One region of the Solibacillus sp. FSL K6-1554 genome, then DNA from elsewhere that is predicted to be linked to it. Evidence: riboswitches for the same ligand, from Rfam matches in the RefSeq annotation. Region 1 holds a riboswitch; each other region holds the start of a gene.
What was found. Region 1 has a riboswitch for cobalamin ahead of cobT (nicotinate-nucleotide--dimethylbenzimidazole phosphoribosyltransferase). Riboswitches for the same ligand answer to the same signal wherever they lie in the genome.
Positions count from the first base shown of each region.

Region 2: linked by a shared signal. The riboswitch ahead of MHB58_RS05980 (hypothetical protein) and the one ahead of cobT (nicotinate-nucleotide--dimethylbenzimidazole phosphoribosyltransferase) in region 1 are both predicted to bind cobalamin.
Region 3: linked by a shared signal. The riboswitch ahead of MHB58_RS02865 (ABC transporter substrate-binding protein) and the one ahead of cobT (nicotinate-nucleotide--dimethylbenzimidazole phosphoribosyltransferase) in region 1 are both predicted to bind cobalamin.

Region 1 covers NZ_JBBOSS010000001.1:3,202,775-3,210,358, forward strand. The annotation lists gene MHB58_RS15965 (choice-of-anchor I family protein) at 1-1,746, opposite strand, end outside; gene MHB58_RS15970 (YunC family protein) at 2,179-2,481, shown strand; gene MHB58_RS15975 (hypothetical protein) at 2,601-2,912, opposite strand; gene cobT (nicotinate-nucleotide--dimethylbenzimidazole phosphoribosyltransferase) at 3,476-4,534, opposite strand; cobalamin riboswitch at 4,627-4,804, opposite strand; TPP riboswitch at 5,138-5,252, shown strand; gene thiC (phosphomethylpyrimidine synthase ThiC) at 5,401-7,185, shown strand; gene MHB58_RS15990 (hypothetical protein) at 7,207-7,374, shown strand.
Region 2 covers NZ_JBBOSS010000001.1:1,248,628-1,256,211, forward strand. The annotation lists gene MHB58_RS05945 (deoxyribonuclease IV) at 1-705, shown strand, start outside; gene dacB (D-alanyl-D-alanine carboxypeptidase/D-alanyl-D-alanine endopeptidase) at 832-2,250, shown strand; gene MHB58_RS05955 (pyroglutamyl-peptidase I) at 2,264-2,881, shown strand; gene MHB58_RS05960 (hypothetical protein) at 3,019-3,252, opposite strand; gene MHB58_RS05965 (metal ABC transporter ATP-binding protein) at 3,549-4,295, shown strand; gene MHB58_RS05970 (metal ABC transporter permease) at 4,311-5,177, shown strand; gene MHB58_RS05975 (Fur family transcriptional regulator) at 5,174-5,584, shown strand; cobalamin riboswitch at 5,636-5,817, shown strand; gene MHB58_RS05980 (hypothetical protein) at 5,978-6,535, shown strand; gene MHB58_RS05985 (ABC transporter substrate-binding protein) at 6,525-7,478, shown strand.
Region 3 covers NZ_JBBOSS010000001.1:563,342-570,925, reverse strand. The annotation lists gene MHB58_RS02870 (FecCD family ABC transporter permease) at 1-735, opposite strand, end outside; gene MHB58_RS02865 (ABC transporter substrate-binding protein) at 728-1,675, opposite strand; cobalamin riboswitch at 1,817-2,005, opposite strand; gene MHB58_RS02860 (acyl-CoA dehydrogenase family protein) at 2,123-3,277, opposite strand; gene argS (arginine--tRNA ligase) at 3,616-5,283, opposite strand; gene MHB58_RS02850 (DUF1934 domain-containing protein) at 5,286-5,723, opposite strand; gene MHB58_RS02845 (GGDEF domain-containing protein) at 5,918-6,997, shown strand; gene MHB58_RS02840 (GGDEF domain-containing protein) at 7,030-7,584, shown strand, end outside.

The DNA of each region.
Region 1 (7,584 bases):
TGCAGATGCTTTTATGTCATTGAAATTCGTAGTGTTACTTGCCGGTGTACCCGCCAAACGGTGCAGCACCAATGCGGCATGTGAACGGCTAAACGGCTTGTTTGGCGCGAATGTTGTCTCATTTACCCCTTTAAATAAACCGCGCTTTGTTACGTTTGAAATAGCATCTTTATCCGGATGATTTTCAACGTCTTTAAATGCGATCGGATCGTCCATTACATTCAACACCGTTACCGTACCACTCACTTCATGACCAACAATTAACTGCGGCTTGTCATCCTTCGTAATAATAGCCATTCCTTCTGGTGAAACATCACCTTTAATATCATCCGAGAAGTCACGTAAGTTCAGATAGTCTACAAATTTTGCACTTGCCGGTTTTGTGATGTTGTACATCATGACACCACCGATGCGCTCCAGTCCAATGTATGCAAAGATTTCATCACCTACTTTGCCGATCTTTACATCTTCCGGCTCGGGTCCTTTTTTACCGCTGCGATTATCAAGTTTCACGTTCGTATTACTTGCGTTGAAATGTTCGGGATGGTGCTGTGCTGTCATTGTTTCAAAATCACTGCCGCTATCGAACACGACATCCATTGTCTCAGCATTAAAGATAGCAAATGAACGTGCACCGAAAATATAGTCCTGCCCTTCTACAAAACCGTCGTAGCCGGACGTATCATATGTCACAATTTCTTCGTCTGTTTCGATTTCATTCAAATGGAAGTTTTCGCTCTCTTCTTCGCCCCATTCACGTCCATCGCCTTCATTGGCCGTGACGAGATAATCTTTGCCGTTAATCGTCACTGTTGCCATTCCATCGGGCATATAGATACCGAAATAGTTTTCATTTTTAATCTCGATTTTGCCGTCTTTCAATAAGTCGATTTCATTGCCGGGCTTGCTGTGGTCTTTGAAGCCAAGCCCTTTCACAGACACCACTTCATTTGATGTTAAGTCAATTGTGGCAACGGCATTGTTTTCCTGTAACGCGACATACGCCATTGTGCTCGCTTCATTAACTGCTATGTATTCCGGCTCCAGATCTTCAGAAGCATTTGTATTTTTCTTTAAAATGACGTTATCCGCAACGAGCTCAGCACGTTTTTCTGCTGTATCGAATGCTTCGAAGAAAAGCGTTTCTGCTGTTAATGCGTCAAAGCTGTTTGCTGTATCAATGACAGAAATACTGCCTTTTGGGTCAACAATATCTGCGCCATAGCCTTCACGCGGCTCCCCCTCATTTGCTGTTAGAAGCTTCGTCCCGTCAGCTGTGAATATAATATTGTCCGGCTGGATGCCAACTTTTGTTGCGCCAAGAAGCTTGCCATCCCCCGTTAGTACAACAGCATAACCGGCAGTATTGTAGCCTTTTGCCTGTACCGACACCGCAATTACATTTTCTTTCGGGTGTACCGTAATGCTTGTTAAATCACCGTATTCAAATGTTTGGTCGAATGTGGCAATTTTTTTGGCGATATCGATCGAAAGGAAAGGCTTTAACGTAATGGCCTCATCTTTTGTATAGTTGAGTGAGATTGCTTCGATTTTCTTCGTTTCACCATTTACGATATACGTTGCATGGGTGTGCGGGTTATACGCAACAATTTCCGTGGTACCACCATCTTCATTTTGAACACCGGAATCATAACGTGCATCTAAACTTAACGCAGCTTCTGCGACAATGGCAGGCGTAGTGACCGCCGCTCCAATAAGAGCCGCAGCTAGTAATTTCTTAGACATAGACAACATTCCACCTTTACATTTTTTCTTAGTGTAAGGGTGGAATATTAAGTTCATATGAATTAATTGTAAGAGATTGTAAGTATTATTATCACCGCATGTAATTAAAGGCCGGGAAAGTAGAAAGTTCCGGCTTAAAAGTAGAAAGAATCAATGCAAAAGTAGAACTCTGCGTCATGAATATAGAACGAGGACTGGTGAAAGTGGAACAAACCGGCTCTAAAGTAGAAGGCTTCGGGATAAGTAGAAGATTCAAGCTTGAAAGTTGAACAGTTCGGTCCGAAAGTAGAACTTAGTACCTTATTGTAGAAAGTAAATTGAGAAAAGCAGAACAAAGCAGTCGCTCTTTTGAAGTAACCTGCATAATTTCCCCAAAAACAAGTACCAATTTCTAATTGTTTCATATGATTTATATGAAAGGGGGAGAAGGTTATCGTCTATACGGAAACGATTGATCTTCAAGGTCATTTATTTACTGCGGTAACGGTTCAATTACCTAAAACAACATTGCTGACAATTTCGAATGAGCATGGCTACATTATGTGCGGTGCACTCGATGTTGGTCTGTTAAATGAAAAGTTGGCCGATCGCAAAATCATTGCGGGTCGTGCAGTAGGTGTTCGAACGATCGATGACTTACTTAAAGCGCCACTAGAATCCGTGACATACGAAGCAAGAGCGTGCGGTATTGAAGAAGGTATGATTGGCGAAGAAGCGTTATTAAAAATGATTTAGTTAAATTGGAAGTTCTCAGGTGATGAGCTCCACCCCAAAAATATTTCCATGCAAAAAACCGCTCTTTCAATTTCTTGAAAAAGCGGTCTATCTATTTTTATTGACGTTATTACGTACAATTAGATTGCTTTATTATAATAGGAAGCTTTTGATCCTTTACTTCTTTTCACGGCTAGAAGCTCTTCTAATTTTTGAATATATTCACGGTCTGCCGATATTCTTGTAAGGCTTGTTAATAAATATGGTCTTAATCCGGAATTGATTTTTTGGCAACGCGCAAGATTGATCAAATACTTGGCCATCTTAAATGACTTTAAGTGCGTATGTCCATTTTTAAATTCCTTCTTCGTATTGACGACCATAAATTCCTGCTTGCGCCCTTTATAAAAAGGAATAATAATAAACTCATCTTTTTTGAAAATTTGATTCATATTATCCTCATCCTTTTCTCGAATATATTCAAAAACGACCTTTCACATACGGAGAAATAGTGATCACCCCGTTTCTCTTAATGCCCCTCCCGCCTCTCCTTTTTATTGGTCTTACTTCTCCTTACCCTATTTACCGGTTACTTTATTCCAAGTTCCATCCAAAAAGCACTTTTTTAGCTATTATTAACATTTCAAATATGTTTTTACATTTGGTTAATATAGGATATTGCGGAGGGGATACAATTGACAGGACAATCGCTTTTATTTCACTGAATTTTCTGTAAAATTAAATCAAGTTCTATTCATTCCCCGAATGTTTTGGTCGCACATAACATTTTCAGCGGATTGGATAGGGCTTTTCTTTATGATTTCTTCACTTACTCAATAAACAACATAGTTCCGCTTATTTGGTATTTTACTGGTAAAACAAATGGAATAGACTGAAAAACGCCATTTATTTCTATGGAATATCGAATTCATAAAAAAAGGCTACATTAAAAGTTACTATTACTTTTAATGTAGCCTTTTTACGACATTTTATTTTATTAATTTAATTTCTTTTTCTACTTGGCTACTAAAAGCGCGGCCGCTTCCTCCAATGTCACCATATTTGTAATCATGGAACATGCTGCATCTAGAATCGGGAACGCTAGTGCAGCACCTGATCCTTCTCCAAGTCTCATATTCATATGCAGCATTGGCTCTAATTCTAGAAGCTCAGCTGCAATTTTTGCACCCGGCTCTTCCGATAAATGTGACGGAATCAAATATGCTTTCACATTCGGATTTAACTTAGAGGCGATTAATGCGGAAACCGTTGAAATATACCCGTCAACAACGACCGGTACACGATTCGCTGCAGCTGCAAGGAAGATTCCGGCCATCCCGCAAATTTCCAGTCCGCCTACTTTTGCTACAACATCAATCGGATCTTCGGCGTTCGGCTCGTTCAAGGCAATCGCTTTTCGAATGACTTCGGCTTTATATTCGATGCCGCCAGCTCCGACACCGGCTCCAAAGCCCGTTACTGCCAGCGGATCACAGCCGTGAAGCACTGAAAGCACTGCAGCACTCGGTGTCGTATTCCCGATACCCATTTCCCCGGTACCAATTAGATTGATACCGTTTTGGATCGCTTCTGTTGCGACTTCAATTCCTACTTCAATCGCTTGAATCGCTTCTTCTCGGGTCATTGCTGGACCTTTCGCCATATTGTCTGTCCCGTATTTGACCTTTTTAATGATTACCCCAGCATCTTGAGGTAAATCTTCTTTTACACCGATATCTACCGGAATGACTTGTGCATTCGAAATTTTCGCAATCGTACACATCCCTGTCGTCCCTTTCGGAAATGATAATGTTTGGAAAACCGTTGTACTTTGCGGATTTGGCGTTACGCCCTCCTCATACACCCCGTGATCCGCAGCCATGACGATCACCGCTTTATTATCGATTTTAGGCGCAAGGTCACCCGTAATTGTGGCGATTTGCAGAGCTAGTGATTCGAGCTTCCCTAGGCTTTGTGGTGGTTTGGCTAAAGAGTCTATGTACGTACGTGCTTTTTCTTCCATTTGTCGGTCGATTCCTTGAATTTGATCAATTGTTTGCTGTAATAATTGCATATTTCGTTTCCCCTATCTAAATGTATTTTTGACAATAAAAAAGCCTGTAGTTTATTCGATAACAAATAAACTACAGACATATCCAGTGTCTATAACAGTAAGCGTATTAGGCAGGTCTCCTGGCTCAGATTCACAATTTCATAGCCCCTTCCCAGATGTAAATCCAGTGGGTTTTGCTATGAAACTCCTCTATACAGTGTTGGGATTACGCTAAAGCTTTTCACTTTATTCCCTATTCTCCCTTAAAGGGCACCTAATGCTTGATGAATTTATCATTACTTTACGACGAACGACTTTTTTCGTCAAGGGTGGGTTTTAAATAAGCAGGAATTAATAAGTTCTCTGATTCAGAATCATTGAGCGATGAATCCACCGTATACAACGAATTCTGACCCCGTTTTAAAATGTTGACTCATCTGAAATAATAATACGTTCGGGTTTTGTTTCTTTAGTCTTTTAACGTAGGGACATGCAGATGATTGTAATTTGCAAGCGAAATGAGTACGATATCAATGTTTGGTAATTCATCTAACTGCAAATAATTTTTTTAAATTTTCACTTTTATCTCAATGAAGTTTCATGTATACTAAAATCAAATTGAATAGAAATAACTAGGGGTGTCCAATAAGTTGGGCTGAGAAAGAAACACGTTGAAGTTTCTTAACTCTTGGGACCTGATCTGGATCATACCAGCGTGGGGAAGTTAGCATCGTATTATAGTAATACTACTTCTGTATACATATTAGCCGGGTCCGACCATTTATTGGACACCGGCTTTTTTATGTACTTCATAGCTTTTTAGCTCACCACTGTTGTGTTCTATCTCTTGTCCTTATATTCAAAAAAAGGAGAGATTTATTATGTCAATGTCACCATCTTCATTAAACGAACAAAGTATTTCCATCATGTCTAATTTTTCAGGTAGCAAAAAAGTATATGTAACAGGCTCTAGACCTGACATTAAGGTTCCAATGCGTGAAATCGAGTTAAGCCCGACTACTGGTACGTTTGGAGAAGAGGATAATCCTCCAGTACGAGTGTATGACACGAGCGGACCTTATACAGACCCTGATTATTCTGTCGATATTACAAAAGGTCTCCCTGCCCTTCGCAGTACATGGATTCAAGAACGTGGCGATGTGGAGGAATATGATGGTCGTGAAATCAAGCCTGAGGATAATGGTTATAAAGATGAAAACGATCCTCGTGCTAATCATAACGTGTTTCCTGGTTTAAAGCGGAAACCGTTACGGGCCAAAAAAGGGAAAAATATTACACAACTTCATTATGCAAGAAAAGGCATTATCACGCCTGAAATGGAATTTATCGCAATAAGAGAAAATATGAAACCTGAATTCGTACGGGATGAAATTGCAAAGGGTCGCGCGATTATTCCTTCTAATATCAACCATCCAGAATCAGAGCCTATGATAATAGGTCGTAACTTTCATGTAAAAATTAATGCGAATATTGGCAATTCTGCTGTTTCATCTTCCATCGAAGAAGAGGTTGAAAAAATGACATGGGCAACACGTTGGGGTGCTGATAATATTATGGACCTATCAACAGGTAAAAACATTCACACAACACGGGAATGGATTATTCGAAATTCGGCTGTTCCTGTCGGTACCGTACCTATTTATCAAGCACTAGAAAAAGTAAATGGTGTTGCTGAAGACCTAACATGGGAAGTTTACCGTGATACATTGATTGAACAAGCAGAACAAGGGGTGGATTACTTCACCATTCATGCTGGTGTTCTTTTACGATATGTTCCGTTAACAGCAAAACGTTTAACAGGTATTGTATCCCGAGGTGGATCTATTATGGCACAATGGTGTCTTCACCACCATAAAGAAAATTTTTTATATACTCACTTTGAAGAAATCTGTGAAATCATGAAAACTTATGATGTTTCATTCTCATTAGGAGATGGCTTACGTCCTGGTTCCATTGCTGATGCCAATGATGAAGCTCAATTTGCGGAATTAGAAACTCTTGGAGAACTAACAAAAATTGCTTGGGAGCATGATGTACAGGTTATGGTTGAAGGACCGGGACACGTGCCAATGCACCTTATAAAAGAAAACATGGACAAACAATTGGAAGTTTGTAAGGAAGCTCCTTTCTATACTTTAGGCCCTCTTACAACTGATATAGCTCCTGGCTATGATCACATTACATCTGCTATTGGAGCTGCAATGATTGGTTGGTATGGGACAGCGATGCTTTGTTATGTAACGCCAAAAGAACATTTAGGTTTACCGAATAGAGATGATGTTCGTGTAGGGGTTGTCACTTATAAAATTGCTGCACATGCTGCTGATTTGGCAAAAGGGCATCCAGGAGCACATAAAAGAGATGATGCCTTATCAAAAGCTCGTTTTGAATTCCGTTGGAGAGATCAGTTTAATTTATCTTTAGATCCTGAACGTGCAATCGAATATCATGATGAAACTTTACCTGCTGAAGGTGCAAAAACAGCACATTTCTGTTCTATGTGTGGACCTAAATTTTGCAGTATGAGAATCTCTCAAGATATTCGTAATTTTGCAAAAGAAAAAGAACTTGATACGAAGGAAGCTATTGAAATAGGTATGAAGGAAAAAGCTGAACAGTTTAAGCAATCTGGTGGTAACATATATCAGTAACTTTCTTAGGGGGTCATTAGGATGAAGGTTGGAAAAATTGAAGAGGAAATTAATCAGCTCAAAACTTACCTTGCTGTTTTGGAGAAAAGTTTAAAAGAAATCCAGCAAAATTGTGATCATCATTTTAAAGGAAATCAATATCATGAAAAATGTATCAAGTGTAATAAAGTAAATGTTTTATATTATTAGTAAATAAAAAGTGTCATAAGAAATAAGAGATTCCATAAAAACCTTGCCTTAATTATTTTGTTAAGGCAAGGTTTTTTAACTTTAACAAGTAAAGATAGTTTAGAGGGTGAATTTTGTCGTGCCATCTCCTTCTGGAAATGCTGGATCAATCTTTTCATTGAGGGCCATTTCTACCTTTTCAATTTCGTTTTGCCTGCCTCAACATACAAA
Region 2 (7,584 bases), 2.0 Mb from region 1:
CTATCCAACATTGTTGTCCATGCACCGTATATTATCAATTTAGGGAATACGACAAAACCGGAAACTTTTGAGCTTGGCGTAAACTTTTTGCAGGAAGAAATTAAACGTACTGCTGCATTGGAGGCGACACAAATCGTACTGCATCCTGGTGCGCATGTCGGTGCAGGTGTTGATGCGGGTATTGAACGGATTGTAGAAGGTTTAAATGAAGTGCTGACACAGGACTACCCAGTACAGATCGCATTGGAAACGATGGCGGGCAAAGGCACTGAAATCGGTCGTACATTTGAAGAATTGGCACGTATTATCGATGGTGTGACAAACAATGAGCGCCTGTCGATTTGTATGGACACATGCCATATTCATGACGCCGGCTACGACGTTACAGGTGACTTTGACGGAGTGTTAAATGAATTTGATAAAGTCATCGGGTTGGATCGTTTAAAAGTACTGCACATTAATGATTCGAAAAATGTGCGCGGTGCTGGAAAAGACCGTCATGAAAATATCGGTTTTGGTGAAATCGGTTTTGAGGCAATGCACTATATTGTTCATCATCCACAGTTAATGCATTTACCGAAAATACTGGAAACACCATTTGTCGGTCCGGATGCAAAAAACAAAAAAGCGCCATATTTACATGAAATTGCGATGCTTCGCAATAGTGAATTCCAGCCAGCTCTAATTGATGCAATGCGCGAATAATAAGAATAAGAAAAACATACTTGGCACAAATTTGATGCAAAGTATGTTTTTTTGCGTTTTTTATGACATAATTTGTTATAATGAGTTAACTGTAAATTAGCAATATTCAAAAGGAGGTATCAGTTGATGAAAAAAATATTTCAGCTCGTCATTTTGTTAGCGTTATTCTTTTCATTGCCTATTCAAAGTTTCGCATCGATCAATGGTGCGGTTACAACACATTTAGGGAAAAGTAATGCAGCAGTGACGATTCGTGACGCAGAGAGCGGGAAAATCGTCTATTCCCAAAACGGGGACAAACTGATGCGACCGGCTTCCAATATGAAATTAGTTTCCGGTGCTGCAGCATTGTCGATTTTAGGCGAGGACTATCGTTTTAAAACAAATTTATATATCGATGGAATTATTGTCAACGATACATTAAATGGAAATGTTTACATAAAAGGCAGTGGCGATCCGACATTAAAAAAAGATGACTTTTTAGAGTTTGCAAAAGAATTGAAGCGCATTGGCATTCGTACAATCAATGGTCATTTAATCGGTGATGATACAGCATTTTCCGGCAGTACATTGCCACCGGGTGTTCTAAAGTCGGATGAGACGTATTACTTCGGTGCGCGTACTGCTGCGATTACGATGTCACAAAACAATGACTTTGATGCGAGTACGGTCATTATTACTGCAAAGCCTGGTAAAGTTGGAGCAAAACCGACCTATTCGATTGAACCGAATTTAAGCGGTATGGTCATTTCCAACCAAGCAAAAACAGTTAGTAAAGGAAGTCGTAATACAATAACAATCGAGCGTGCCTACAATACAAACCGTATTATCATTTCCGGAAACCTGCCACAAGGGAGCAGTAAGAAGGAATGGGTAACATTGCAGGACCCGTCGAAAAACACAATGCAGGCAATTAAGCAGACGCTGCAAGGGACAGGTTTAAAATTTGTGAAGAGTTCGAAAGTGGAATTAGGAAAAGTTCCGCAAAAGGCAACATTGCTTTACACGAATGAATCACGCACGTTGGCAGCCATTTTTCCGGCATTTATGAAGCTGAGCAACAACAGTATTGCCGATATTCTTGTAAAGGCAATGGGTAAGCAGCAGCTAGGTGAAGGCAGTACGAACAAAGGTGCCACGTTACTGAAAAAATACAGTGCTTCATTGGATATTCCTGTGAACAACTGGCGTTTTGCAGATGGTTCTGGATTGTCCAATTCAAACCGTGTAACGTCAAACGGACTTTCGCAGCTATTGTACAAAGTTCAAAAAGAATCTTATTTCGGTACATTTTTTGATTCGTTGCCAGTCGCCGGCAATAAAGATCGCATGGTCGGCGGTACATTAAAAAGCCGTTTAACAAACAGTGCTTTGCAAAATAGAATTTATGCAAAAACAGGCTATATCCCGAATGTATATACATTATCAGGTTATATGAAAGGCCAAAGCGGAAAACAATATATCTTCTCGATCCTACTGGAAAATAAATCAAGTGGAAATGTATATATTGACCGTACAATGGCAGCGCTTGTAAAAAACTTATAGAGGGGCAAGACAGATGGAGAAATTACTTTTAACAGGATTTGAACCGTTTTTATCAAATCCGATCAACCCTACAATGGAAGTGGTACAGGCACTGAACGGAAAATCAATCGGTCAGTATGAAATTGTTGGCCATGTATTGTCTGTCGATTTTGCAAAAGCACCGGAACAGTTTTTGGCACTGGTCGAAGAAGTGAAGCCGACGATTATTGTTTCATTAGGCTTAGCGGCGGGCATTACGAAAATTTCTCCGGAACGTGTTGCATTGAATGTAAAAGATGGGGAAAAGGACAATGCAGGGAATGCATTTGAGGATGCACCGATCAAAGGAGATGGGGATGTTGCGTATTTGTCGACATTGCCGATACGTAAAATTGTCAACCGTTTAAATTCTGCAGGTTATCCGACAGCAATATCCAATTCTGCCGGAACATATTTATGTAATAATATAATGTATGAAGGTTTGTACTACGCTGCAAAGAATGAAGCAATCCGAGCTGCAGGATTTATTCATATACCTGCATCATTCGAGCTGGCGATCGAGCACGGCCGGATTCCGGGCTGGTCAATGCGTGATTTAACAGCGGCCATTGAACTGGCACTCGATGTATGTGTAGGTAAGAATGCTGGATAAGGCATTTAAATTAATCGGAAAATAATAAGACAAAAAAATCAGCCGTGTTGCGGCTGATTTTTGTTTTTAAAAGATTGGAAAGTAATTTACGGAGCAGGTAGCATTACAAAAAAATGTGTTCTGAAAAACCGTCTAAATTACAAACCGACTAACTTCATTAATTTTTTATAACGTCTATCCCCAAGCAGCTTCTGAATTTTTTTTAAAACTTCTTTTGGAACGCCGGTAAGAGCCCAGCTGATATTGGCATGCTTCAGAATTTTTTGCAGCTTCTGAACTTCTTCTATGCTCAATTCAAGTCCCTGCTGTTTGGCGAAATCCTGCAGTTGCCTGTCATTCATTCCTTTTAAGTTATCAAGCCATTGTAGCATTTGAATTATCTTCATCCTTTCAAGTTTATCCCGCATTAACGGGTAATAATTTATCTGCCTCGAAAGCGTAGCGGCAGAGCCAAGACTCCCGCCTCTAAACCTAATCAGATCGAAAAGGATAGGTGGGAGGTCAACTACCCGTAAAAGCCCGATTGGTTAAACTAACTTTCAGTGGGGGATGAAAAAAATCCCCACTGATTGAAGTTCAACCTTAATCCCTTTACATAAACAAAAAACTGCATTATACTAACTTGATGTAAATCGTAATGATTTTGAATTAGAAAGAAGCGAACGAAATGAAAAAACCATTGATAGAATTGAAGGATGTTTCCTTTCAATATGAATACACACAAGCATTGAAAAATATTTCACTACGTGTCAATGAAGGCGATTTTTTAGCATTAATTGGGCAAAACGGCTCCGGTAAATCGACACTTTTGAAATTGATTTTAGGACTGTTAAAGCCTATGTCAGGGGAAATTAAATTATTTGGCGAACAAGCAAGCCATTTTAAACACCGCGAATGGATTGGCTATGTTTCTCAAAAATCCAATGCCTTTAACTCGGGGTTTCCTGCAACGGTCGAAGAAGTCGTGAAGAGTGGTTTATCGCAAAAGGTAGGGCTGTTTAAACGCTATCCAAAAGATGCGGATATTTTAGTGAAAAGTGCTTTAAAAGATGTCGGCATGGATAAATTTCTAAAACGGAATATTGGACAGCTTTCCGGCGGGCAGCAGCAGCGTGTGTTCATTGCACGTGCTTTAGTATCCGATCCGAAGCTTCTTATTTTGGATGAACCGACAGTCGGAATTGACCGAGAAAATGTGCAGGCATTCTATGATATGCTCGCACATTTAAATAAGCATCACAATATGACGATGATTTTAGTTACACATGATGTGGACACGGTTTCGGATCGTGTCAGTCATGTAGCGTGCTTAAATCAGTCGATTCATTTCCACGGGTACAAAAATGATTTTGATACGATTTCGGAAGAACAGATTGCTAGCTGGAACGGCCACTCTGTTCGAAAGATTCACTAAGAGGAGCAGGCCGTTATGATAGAAGCAATATTAAACTATGAATTTTTGCAAAATGCCTTTTTCTCAGGGCTTGTTATTGGAGTAATTGCACCATTGCTTGGTGTATTTATCGTAGTAAGACGTTTATCGCTAATTGCGGATGCACTGTCGCATGTAACACTGGCGGGGATTGCCGGGAGCCTGTACTTGAGCCAATCGTTTGCAGCGCTGGCTTTGCTGAACCCGATTTATTTAGGGATTATCGCATCTGTAAGTGGTTCGATCTTAATTGAACGATTACGCCGACTATATAAACATTATGAAGAACTTGCGATACCAATTATTATGTCGGGCGGAATCGGTGTGAGTGCCATTTTAATATCACTTGCAAGCGGATTTAATACCGATTTAATGAGCTATTTATTTGGCTCTGTATCGGCTGTATCACGTCAGGATCTATATGTTGTGCTGGCAATTGCAGTCGTAGTTGTATTATTTTTAGTTTTATTTTTTAAAGAGCTTTTCGTATTGTCATTCGATGAGGAATATGCGAAAGCGAGCGGTTTACCTGCGAAATGGATTCATTTATTGTTCATGATCGTTGTCGCACTCGTTATCGCAGCAAGTATGCGTATTGTCGGGATTTTGCTTGTTTCAAGCTTAATGACATTGCCGGTAGCTGCAGCGATGCGTTTAGCTCGCGGTTTTAAAGAGGCGATTATTTTAGCGATTGTATTTGGAGAGCTGGCAGTAGTAATCGGACTCATTTCTGCATTTTACCTGAACTTGGCACCGGGTGGAACAATTGTTGTCACATCTATTTTGATCTTGCTATTAGTAATTTTAATCAAAAAGCTTGTTTTGAAATTCACAATTAAATCGGAAGGGGAAGAGATACTGTGAATGCAGCGCGCGCGTGGGAAATATTAAAGGATAATGGCTATAAAAAGACGGATAAACGAGAGTTGATTTTGGGTATGTTTGCAGCTACAGACAAATATTTGACTGCCCGTGATTTGTTATCAGTATTGAAAAAAGATTTCCCTGGGATGAGTTTCGATACAATTTACCGTAACCTCGCTACTTTCGTGGAGCTTGATATTCTAGAAGAAACAGAATTAAACGGTGAGCGTAACTTCCGTATGCATTGTGAGTCGGATCATCATCACCACCATTTTATTTGCCGTGATTGCGGGAATGTAAAGGAACTGTCTGTTTGCCCGATGGAAATGCTCGGTGAAAAGCTGCCGGGTTATGCTGTAGAAGCACACAAATTTGAGATTTATGGCAAATGTCCGGATTGTTTGTAAATTTCCATTGCATATTTCTGTTAATATGCTAAAGTGATTAAGACAAATTGAATAAATTTGCAGGAAAAAGATGCATTATGCATAAATGGGAATTCGGTGTAAATCCGAAGCTATTTCCGTAACTGTAAGCGTTGATGAAAATAAGTGTGAGACCACTGCTAATATAGCGGGAAGGTACTTATGAGTAAAGTGAAACGCAGAGCCAGGAGACCAATCTTTTTCTTATCGTAACATCCCTCTTCGGAATTAAAGAGAATGTACGGCAGTCACTGATCGAATGAGCATCCTTTTGCAGCACTCTTTTTTGATTTTTGAAGCCATCCATTTTCTTGGGTGGCTTTTTTTCGTACACTCGTAATTTCGTGAGGCACTACTTGAAGTGAGGAGAATTTTATGAAAAAGGATATCCGTTTTTCCTGTTATCCGTTTATGAGGGAAAAATCATGCTGCGTCGACTATGAAATCCGCACCGATTCTTTAACAACGCGAATCGGTACAGTCTTTCCGACGTTAGTTGATGATGCTTCCGGTCAGCTCGTTTTGGAAGATTTGAGGAGAATCCAACCGTTAGCTTATCATGTCAATGGTTCGGTAAGAGGTAAATTAGCCATTACATTTGAGGATTTGCAATGGCTAAGCGATCGATACGATTTTTATGTAAGTGAAGTTGGAGAAGCGATTCAGCAGTTTGTACTGCCACAAGGAATCGAAAGTGCAGCAAGACTGCATATTTGCCGCAGTGAGGCGAAAAAGTCTTACAGGGCATTACATAAAGTGAGCGAGGAAAGAGAAGTGGATGAAATTTTGTTTGATTTTCTCGGGCTGCTTGCCAATGTGTTTTTTGTCATGGCGGTCTATATGAATCAGCAGCATCAACAAGAGGAAATTCCATTTATCTCAAAATCTTATCCGACGAAAAAGAAAAAAGGGGTTACAACAAATGAAATTTAAGAACAAATGGATCGTTGCTTTAGCGGCAACATTCTTATTAGCAGCATGCGGATCAAATGATGAAAAGTCTGAAAATGATGTGAAAAAAGAAGAGCAGGCCGGTTCGAAAAGTGAAGGTGTACCGTATACAGTTGTTGATGATCGTGGTGTTGAAGTAACATTCGATGAAGTACCGGAAACGATTATTTCCCTGCAGCCTAGCAATACAGAAATTTTGTTTGAGCTGGGTGTCGGTGAACAAATTATCGGGGCAACAGAATATGATACATATCCGGAAGCCGCACAAAAAATTGAACGTGTGTCGACTTCTACTGTCATCGATGCAGAGCGAATTCTGGAATTGGATCCGGATGTCGTAGTTGCCTATACAATTGGGGAGGAAGCACAAATTGCCCAATTGGAAGATGCAGGTTTGAAAGTATTTGTAATTGCTTCGGCTGCGACATTTGATGATGTTTATACGGATATTATCCAACTGTCCGAAGTAATGGATGTAAAAGAAAAAGGCGAAGAAATTGTAGCCGACATTAAAGCACAAATCAAAACAGTACAAGAAAAAACAGCGACAATTGATACGAAGAAAAAAGCATATTATGAAGTTTCGCCAGCTCCGGATCTTTGGACTACCGGCAGCAGTACGTTCCAGCAGGAAATAATGGATCACGCCAATGTTGAAAATATTTTTGCTGATCAGACGAGCTGGATTAGTGTGACGGAAGAAGATGTCATTACTCGTAATCCTGAAATTATTATTACACCGGCAACCTATATGGAAAATGCAGTTGACGAGATTCTAGGACGCACAGGTTGGGATAAAATACAGGCAGTTTCAGAAAAGGCAGTTTATCTGGTCGATGGAGATATTATGTCCCGTCCTGGACCGCGTATTGGTGAAGCCGTTGAAATTATGGCACAATCAGTATACCCGGAACTATTTAAATAAGTATAGAATAGAAGGACATGCCTAAGTTTAGGCATGTCTTTTTCAATTAACTTCATTCAGCGGATATCGCTGAATGAAATTAATTGGCTTCCGGCGGATGTCACGA
Region 3 (7,584 bases), 2.6 Mb from region 1:
TGTTAGAATGGAACCACCCGCCAATATCATATACTTGCTGCGCTTAACATTTACCCCTAAATACTGGGCACGCTCTTCTCCATAAATCATCGCATTCAATTCACGGCGAGTCAGCCAAATAATTGCTGTACCAAGCACCATAAATGGCAGAACCATCCGGACATATGGCCACCCTCGCATCGATACACTTCCTAGAAGCCAGCCGATGATTTCTCGTAGCTGTTCACCAGTAAGTGCGACCATTAAGGAAATACAGGACCCTAAAAACGAGCTGAAAATAATTCCCGTCAAAATCAGCGTCTCCATTTTCATCGAGCGGTCAACAAGTCTGGCAAATGTCAGGACGATGATCATCGTACATGCAGCTCCAGCCATACTGAATACCGGCAAAGTGAATACACCGAGCACCGGTATGGAAATGCCTAAAAAGATTGTCATTACCGCACCTACCGAGGCCCCTGATGAAATACCTAATGTGTATGGATCTGCCAAAGGGTTTTTAAGCAACCCTTGGAATGCTGCCCCCGCAATTGCTAAAGAAGCCCCGATTAATGCGGCTAAAATGACGCGTGGCATTCGGATTTTCCACAAAATACTGTATGCAACCGGATCTGTTGTTTTATCCCACAATGTCGAAAACGGAATATTAACTGACCCGAACGAAATGCCAATCCATATACTGCTTAAAAGCAATCCAATCGATAGTACATAGGCGATTGAATATTTTTTATTCATTGAATACCTCTGGATAAATTGCTTCCCCAATTGATTCAATACCTTCTACAATACGCGGACCTTGTCGACTTGTCGTATCGCTATCGACTAATTTCACATTGGCGTTTTTCACAGCATCCATTTCTGCATATGCATCATTTTCCTCGATTGCTGCCAAGTCGTTTTCATATGTTACTAAAATGATATCCGGATTGCTCTTTACAAATTGCTCCGAGCTGTACTGCGGCCACCCGAGTTCCGGAACGGCATTTTCTACATTTAATACATCAAGCATTTCACTAATGAACGTCTCCTGTCCAGCAACATATAGTTGCGGATTTGTCCCAACAACAACAAATACGGACTTCTCTTCCAGGTCGGCTACTTTCACTTCAATTTCTTCAATCCCCTCTTTAATGGAGATGATCATTTCTTCTGCTTCTTTTTCTTTATTCGTCAAATTGCCAATTTGTTCGATTGTGTCATATGTTTCTTCAAATGTTTTCGCATCTTTTACAACAAATACAGGAATTCCTACTGATTCAAGCTGAGCAATCGCCTGTTCATTGAAGCTGTACAATCCCGATTCATGTGCAACAACTAAGTCGGGCTGCAGGCTAATTATTTGTTCTAGATTAAATTCCATGCCGCCAACTGATTCTTTAGATAATGCTTCTTCAGGATATGTATCATTGTCGTTCACAGCAATAATTTCATCGTTTAACCCTAGTCCGAATAAAATTTCCGTATTGGATGGAGCCAATGTAATAATGCGCTCTGGTGCTTTTTCAAGCGTGATTTCTTTGTCCAAGGCATCTTTTATAGTTACCGGGAATTGTGCTGCTTCAGTTACTTCTGTATTGTCTTTTGCTGATTGTTCATCTGTTGCTTTTTCCGAGTTGCATGCCGCCAATGTTAATGTAAGTAATGCTGCGGAAGATAGCAGTTGCCATTTTTTCAAAATAATAACCTCCAAAATTTCGTTGTATAATTTTCTACAAAAATAAAAAGCTTCCTACTAAAAATGAAGGAAGCTTTACGTATGCAAATAAAATTCAATGGAAAAAGAATTTATCCGCCACATCCTATCCTCGTAGGTTTATTTTAGGGCATTATAAAGGCAGGTCTCCTGGCTTATGCATAACGTTGATAAGCGCCTTCCCGAAAGTTTTTCAGTGGCATACTGCTCTCAACTAGCATTTACAGTGGCGGGACCGCATCGGAATTGCACCGATTTCCCTTTTACTCCTTACTCTATCAGTGAGCAAGAACCTTTATCGTCCATATAAAATTAATAGCTCTATTATAGCTGATATTCAGAAAAATGTGTGCTCAATCGCCAAAGTTTCAGATAATTCTTCTTATTTCGCTGAAATTACGAATAAAAGAACTGCTTACCCCTTTGCTTTTAAGCTTTTTCAATTGCCGTTTCTGCTAAACGTTTAATCGTAATGTCATCCATTGGCGGATTGTGCAGACCTGCACGGACATCACGGTAATAGCGTTGAAGCGGATTTGATCTTTGCAGGCTTTTTGCCCCAACAAGACGCATCGCTTTATCGACAACTTCGATTGCTGTATTTGTCACTACATGTTTCGCAATATTGATTTCATTGACTAGTATCGCCTTTTTAATCGGGTCATTATATAGTCCCGCAACTCCGTAAATCGTAAAGCGTGCTCTCGTCAACGCCAAATCCATTTCGCCAATCAGTGTTTGTACATTTGGCAGCTGGGCAATCGTTCCTTGAATACTGTTCGGGGAATGGCTATTCGCAAAATTAACTGCGTAATCGCGTGCAGCCTGGGCAATGCCTAAATAGGTTGCCGGGATAAGCAGCAACCAGCCGTTCAGTTTAAATCCGGTTGAATAACTCGGTAATTCCACTAAGTTTGTTTTATCAACTCGTACATTATCGAGCACTAAATCATCGCTTCCCGTACCACGCATTGATGCAACATCCCATGTATTTTCGACCGATACCCCTTCAGCCGTTTTCGGAACGAGGAAAAATCCTAGCTGTCCCTCATCTTCAATCCATGCCGAAACTAAAAAATAGTCGAGGTCCGGTGCACCGCTCGTATAGTTTTTACGTCCATTAATTACATAATAATCCCCATCACTTTTTGCTGAAGTTCCCGGACGTCCGCCACGTACTGGACTTCCCATTGCAAACTCGCTTACCGCACGATTGACTGTCGCGCCATTTGCAACCTGTTTACCAAACCAGTCGAGCTTTTGTTCATCCCAGTAACGATTTTCGAAAATCTCGCCTACATTTTGAATTGTCCACGAAACAGCCAGCCCGGTGCTTCCGCAATAGCTCGCCAATGTTTCCTGCAGTAATAGCGCATCATAGACTGTGAAGCCATCCCCGCCATATTCCTTTGGCAGCGTTATTTTTGTATAGCCGATTTCACGCAGCTTCCGGAAATTTTCAAATGGAAATGTTGCTTGTTCATCTGTTTGCTGAGCATTTACTTTCACGCTCTCTGATATTGTTTCTAACTTTTTCAGCCATTGTTGCTGCTCGTCGGTTTGAATAAATAATTCCTTGCTCATGGAAAGCACCACCTCATATTTATTGTCCTGTATATAGAAGTCAAATTTAATAGTACGTTTCGGGAAATTACAAGTCAATAGATATCCCCAGTTCCTTTATAGGGATTACACTAGATGCGTTTCCCTGTTTTGTAATTGGAAGGTTTGCTGGCGGAATTGGAACAAATTACGGAAAAAGGAGAACTGATTCAACTTAATGTGGAAGATAGCACCTCAAAAGGAGAACTGTTGCTCTCGAAACGTAAAACGAATCACGCTTACAGTAGAAATCTCACAATCCTCAAAGAAAAAACACCCTATTTTCGTATACAGAAAATAGAGTGCTTTAAATAGTTGAATTACATTTTTTCAGGTGCGCTTACGCCGATTAGTTTCAGTGCATTCGCCAATGTTGTTTTTACTGCTGTGATTAATGCTAAACGAGCTTCTGTCAGCTCTTTGTTATCCTGGTTCAATACTTTTTCTGCATTGTAGAAGCTATGGAATGCAGCTGCCAAGTCTTGAATATAGTTTGCGATACGGTGTGGTGTGCGGTGTTTTGCTGCATCTGCCACAATTTGCGGGAATGCGCCGACTTTTTTCAGTACATCTTCTTCTTTTTCTGCTACTAGCAAGTTCAGGTTTTCCAATGAAGCTTCGAAACCTTGCTCGTTAGCTGCACGTAAAATCGATGAAATACGCGCATGTGCATACTGTGCATAATATACTGGGTTTTCGTTCGATTGTGATACCGCTAAGTCTAAATCGAAGTCCATATGTGAATCCCCTGCCGTTTTAACGAAGAAATAACGTACAGCATCCAAGCCTACTTCTTCTACTAACTCACGCATCGTTACAGCATTACCTGTACGCTTACTCATTTTGAATTTCTCACCGTTTTTGTACAGCTGAACCATTTGGATAATATCTACTTCCAATGTGCCGCGGTCATAGCCAAGTGCTTCGATTGCCGCTTTCATACGTGGAATATAGCCGTGGTGGTCAGCACCCCAAATATTGATCAGTTTATCAAATCCACGACGCAGTTTGTCTTCATGGTAAGCGATGTCCGGTGTTAAATATGTGTATGAACCATCGTTTTTAATTAATACACGGTCTTTATCATCACCGAATGTTGTTGAACGGAACCAAGTTGCGCCGTCTTCATCAAACACATGACCATTTGCTTTTAGTTTGTCTAACGCTACATCGATTTTACCGTTTTCATATAAAGATGTTTCTGAATACCAAACATCGAATTCAACACGGAAGTTTTTAAGGTCGTTTTGCAGTTTTGCCAATTCCAGTTTCAAGCCGTGCTCACGGAAAAATTTAAAGCGTTCTTCATCGGACTTGTCCAAAATCGTCGCACCGTATTCTTCAGCCAGCTTACCAGCGATTCCGATAATATCCGGACCGTGGTATCCGTCTTCCGGCATTTCTGCTTCCATACCTAACGCTTGCTTATAACGTGCTTCCAACGAATACGCCAAGTTATTAATTTGGTTACCGGCATCATTAATATAATATTCACGTGATACATCAAAACCAGCAAAATCCAATACATTACACAATGAATCGCCTACAGATGCACCGCGCGCATGTCCTAAATGCAAGTCACCAGTCGGGTTAGCAGATACGAACTCGACTTGTACTTTTTCTCCTGCGCCTGCAGTTGAACGACCGTAGTTTTCGCCTTGTTCAAATGTAGCTGTAACTACACTTGCCAAGAAGTCTTTACGTACTGTGATATTCATGAAGCCTGGTCCGGCAATTTCAATCTTCTCGATATCTGTACCTTCAGTCGTTAAATGCGCTAAAATTGCTTCAGCTATTGCACGTGGTGGCTTCTTCGCCAATTTTGTCAATTGCATTGCGATATTTGTTGCGAAGTCTCCGTTTGCTTTATCCTTTGGTGTTTCTAAATGAATATTGATTTCCGTGCCTGCTTCTACTAGGCCTGCTTGATCGATTGCCGCTTTGAGTGCTGCTTTAATCGATTGCTGTAATTGTTCTACTGCGTTCATCGTTATACCTCCGTAAATTGAATATCTAATTTGTAATGGCCAACTGAGTTGCCACCTATGATAAGGTCATAATGCGTTTTAAATTGCCCTGACACTTTTTCGCTTTGTACTACTTCTATGGCTAACTGATGTGTATCGGTAACAAGAGGTAATGAGCCGAATGGACTTTCATAATGACCATTCTCGCGTAAGTCCGGATTTAAAGGCAAACGCATGTTCACACCGCCTTTTCGCATAATAAACGAATTCGCTTCATTCAGTTTAATCGTCGTTTGAATTTGCAGATCCTCCTGAACTTCCTCATAGCGCAGATAATGACTGTTCCCTTTTTCCACACAACTGCCTTCAAGCCACATTTCATATTGTTCAAGCTCGCCCTCGGTTGGAATGATTGAGGAAACTAGTTTAATTTTGACTGTTTTCCCGCTCTCGTTCGCCATAGCAGTCAGCTCCTATACATATATTTCTATAACCTTTTTATTATAGGATAAGTATATCTCTTTAAGCAACAACGAACTTAACTTTGCGCTTACTCCCTCAATCATCTTGATTTGGACAATTTTCCTTCAATTCCACTATTTTTATAGCAATTTTCGTTCGGAACAGTAATGATTAGTGTATAAAGGAGCTTATTATGTTAATCGAATTACTATCTTACTTCTGTATATTATTTACGTTTACACTTTTAATTTATTGGCCATTTATCAACTACTTTAGACAGACACCATTCATCAGTCGAACGAAGCCTTATGTAATTGGATTGAAGTTTGGTGTAACCGGCCTTGTGCTGACTTTCTCTGCTGTTCACCTTACGAATGATTTCATGATGAACATTCAGTATATTCCGTTGTTATACAGTGGGCTTTTAGGCGGGCCATTTGCTATTCTGATCAGTGGTCTGATTATAGGAATCGGACTTTTTTTCCTGCCATATTTGGCATGGGTACCGATGTTCCTGAATATTAACTTTATTGTACTTGTTCTGATATTATTCTTTGTCACAAGTAAATATAAAATGACGCAAAAAAATATATTTTTATTTTTTTGGGGATGCTTTATTGAAACATTTATCGCATTATTTCTCGGGCTTTGCTTCCATACTAAAAGCTATGAATACTTATTGCTTTATGGCATCTTTACGATTTTTTCATTTTATTTCATTTACTTTGTCATTCGCCAAATAAAACTTGCCAATGATACTGTACAACAGACGACTTATTTGAAAAAGATCGATTTTTTGACACAGTTGCCAAACAATAAGGAAAATGAGAAATTTGTCAAAAACCTGATGAAAAAGAAAACCTCTTTCAATTTATTGCTCGTCGATATTCGGGATTTTAAAATGATAAATTTACGGCATGGTTTTTCTACAGGTGATCTTGTTATTAAACAACTTGCCCAACACTTGATGGAATATGCCAATAAAAATGGAGCATATGTTGGCCGATTAGGCGGTGAGGAGTTTCTTCTCATATTAAAGGATGTACCTCCTGCTATTGCGATTGTAGAGGCCAATAATCTAATTAATATGATTGCCCAACAGCCGTTCGAAGTATCCCAAGATTTATCTTTACATATATCTGTAACGGTTGGAATTAGTTCATTTCCTGATAATGGGGAAACATCTTTGGAGCTCCTGGAAAATTTAGTTATGGCAAAACAGCAGGCAAAAACAAAACTATCTTCTTATTTCCATATAAATAATCTAAAATAAGGGGTAACGATACATTACCAAGGGGTGATGCCATGTTTTTGGAGCTAACAATCAACTTTTCGATTCTATTTTGCTTTACGATTTTAATTTTCTGGCCTTTTATACAATATGAAGATAATCCTTTCATCCATAAATACAAGTCCATTATCGTCGGTGTGACATTCGGATGTGCCGCCTTTATTTTGACTGCATTGGCTACTCCCTATGCTCACGGTATGCTAATAAACAATCGGATTATATTTGTACTTTTTAGTGGTTTGCTTGGAGGACCTGTTTCAATTTTCATTACAGGTTTTATGATTGTGATCAGTCGGTATGTTTTATTGTACACATCAGTATTGTCGTTCATTATCATGCTGAATACTTTAGTAGTGACAGTCATTGCATGTTTTTTCGCATTCAAACGTCCGATTACCTATCAAAATTTACCGGTCTATTTTTTCGTTATAACGATCGAACACATTATCGTCCTCATTATTTATGACCGTTTTCAAATAAATAATCTGTTCTATTTAATCCTTTACTTTGCTGTTTCGACCATCACTTTTTTTGCAGTTAGAAAAATCTTAATGCAGCTTGAACATAAA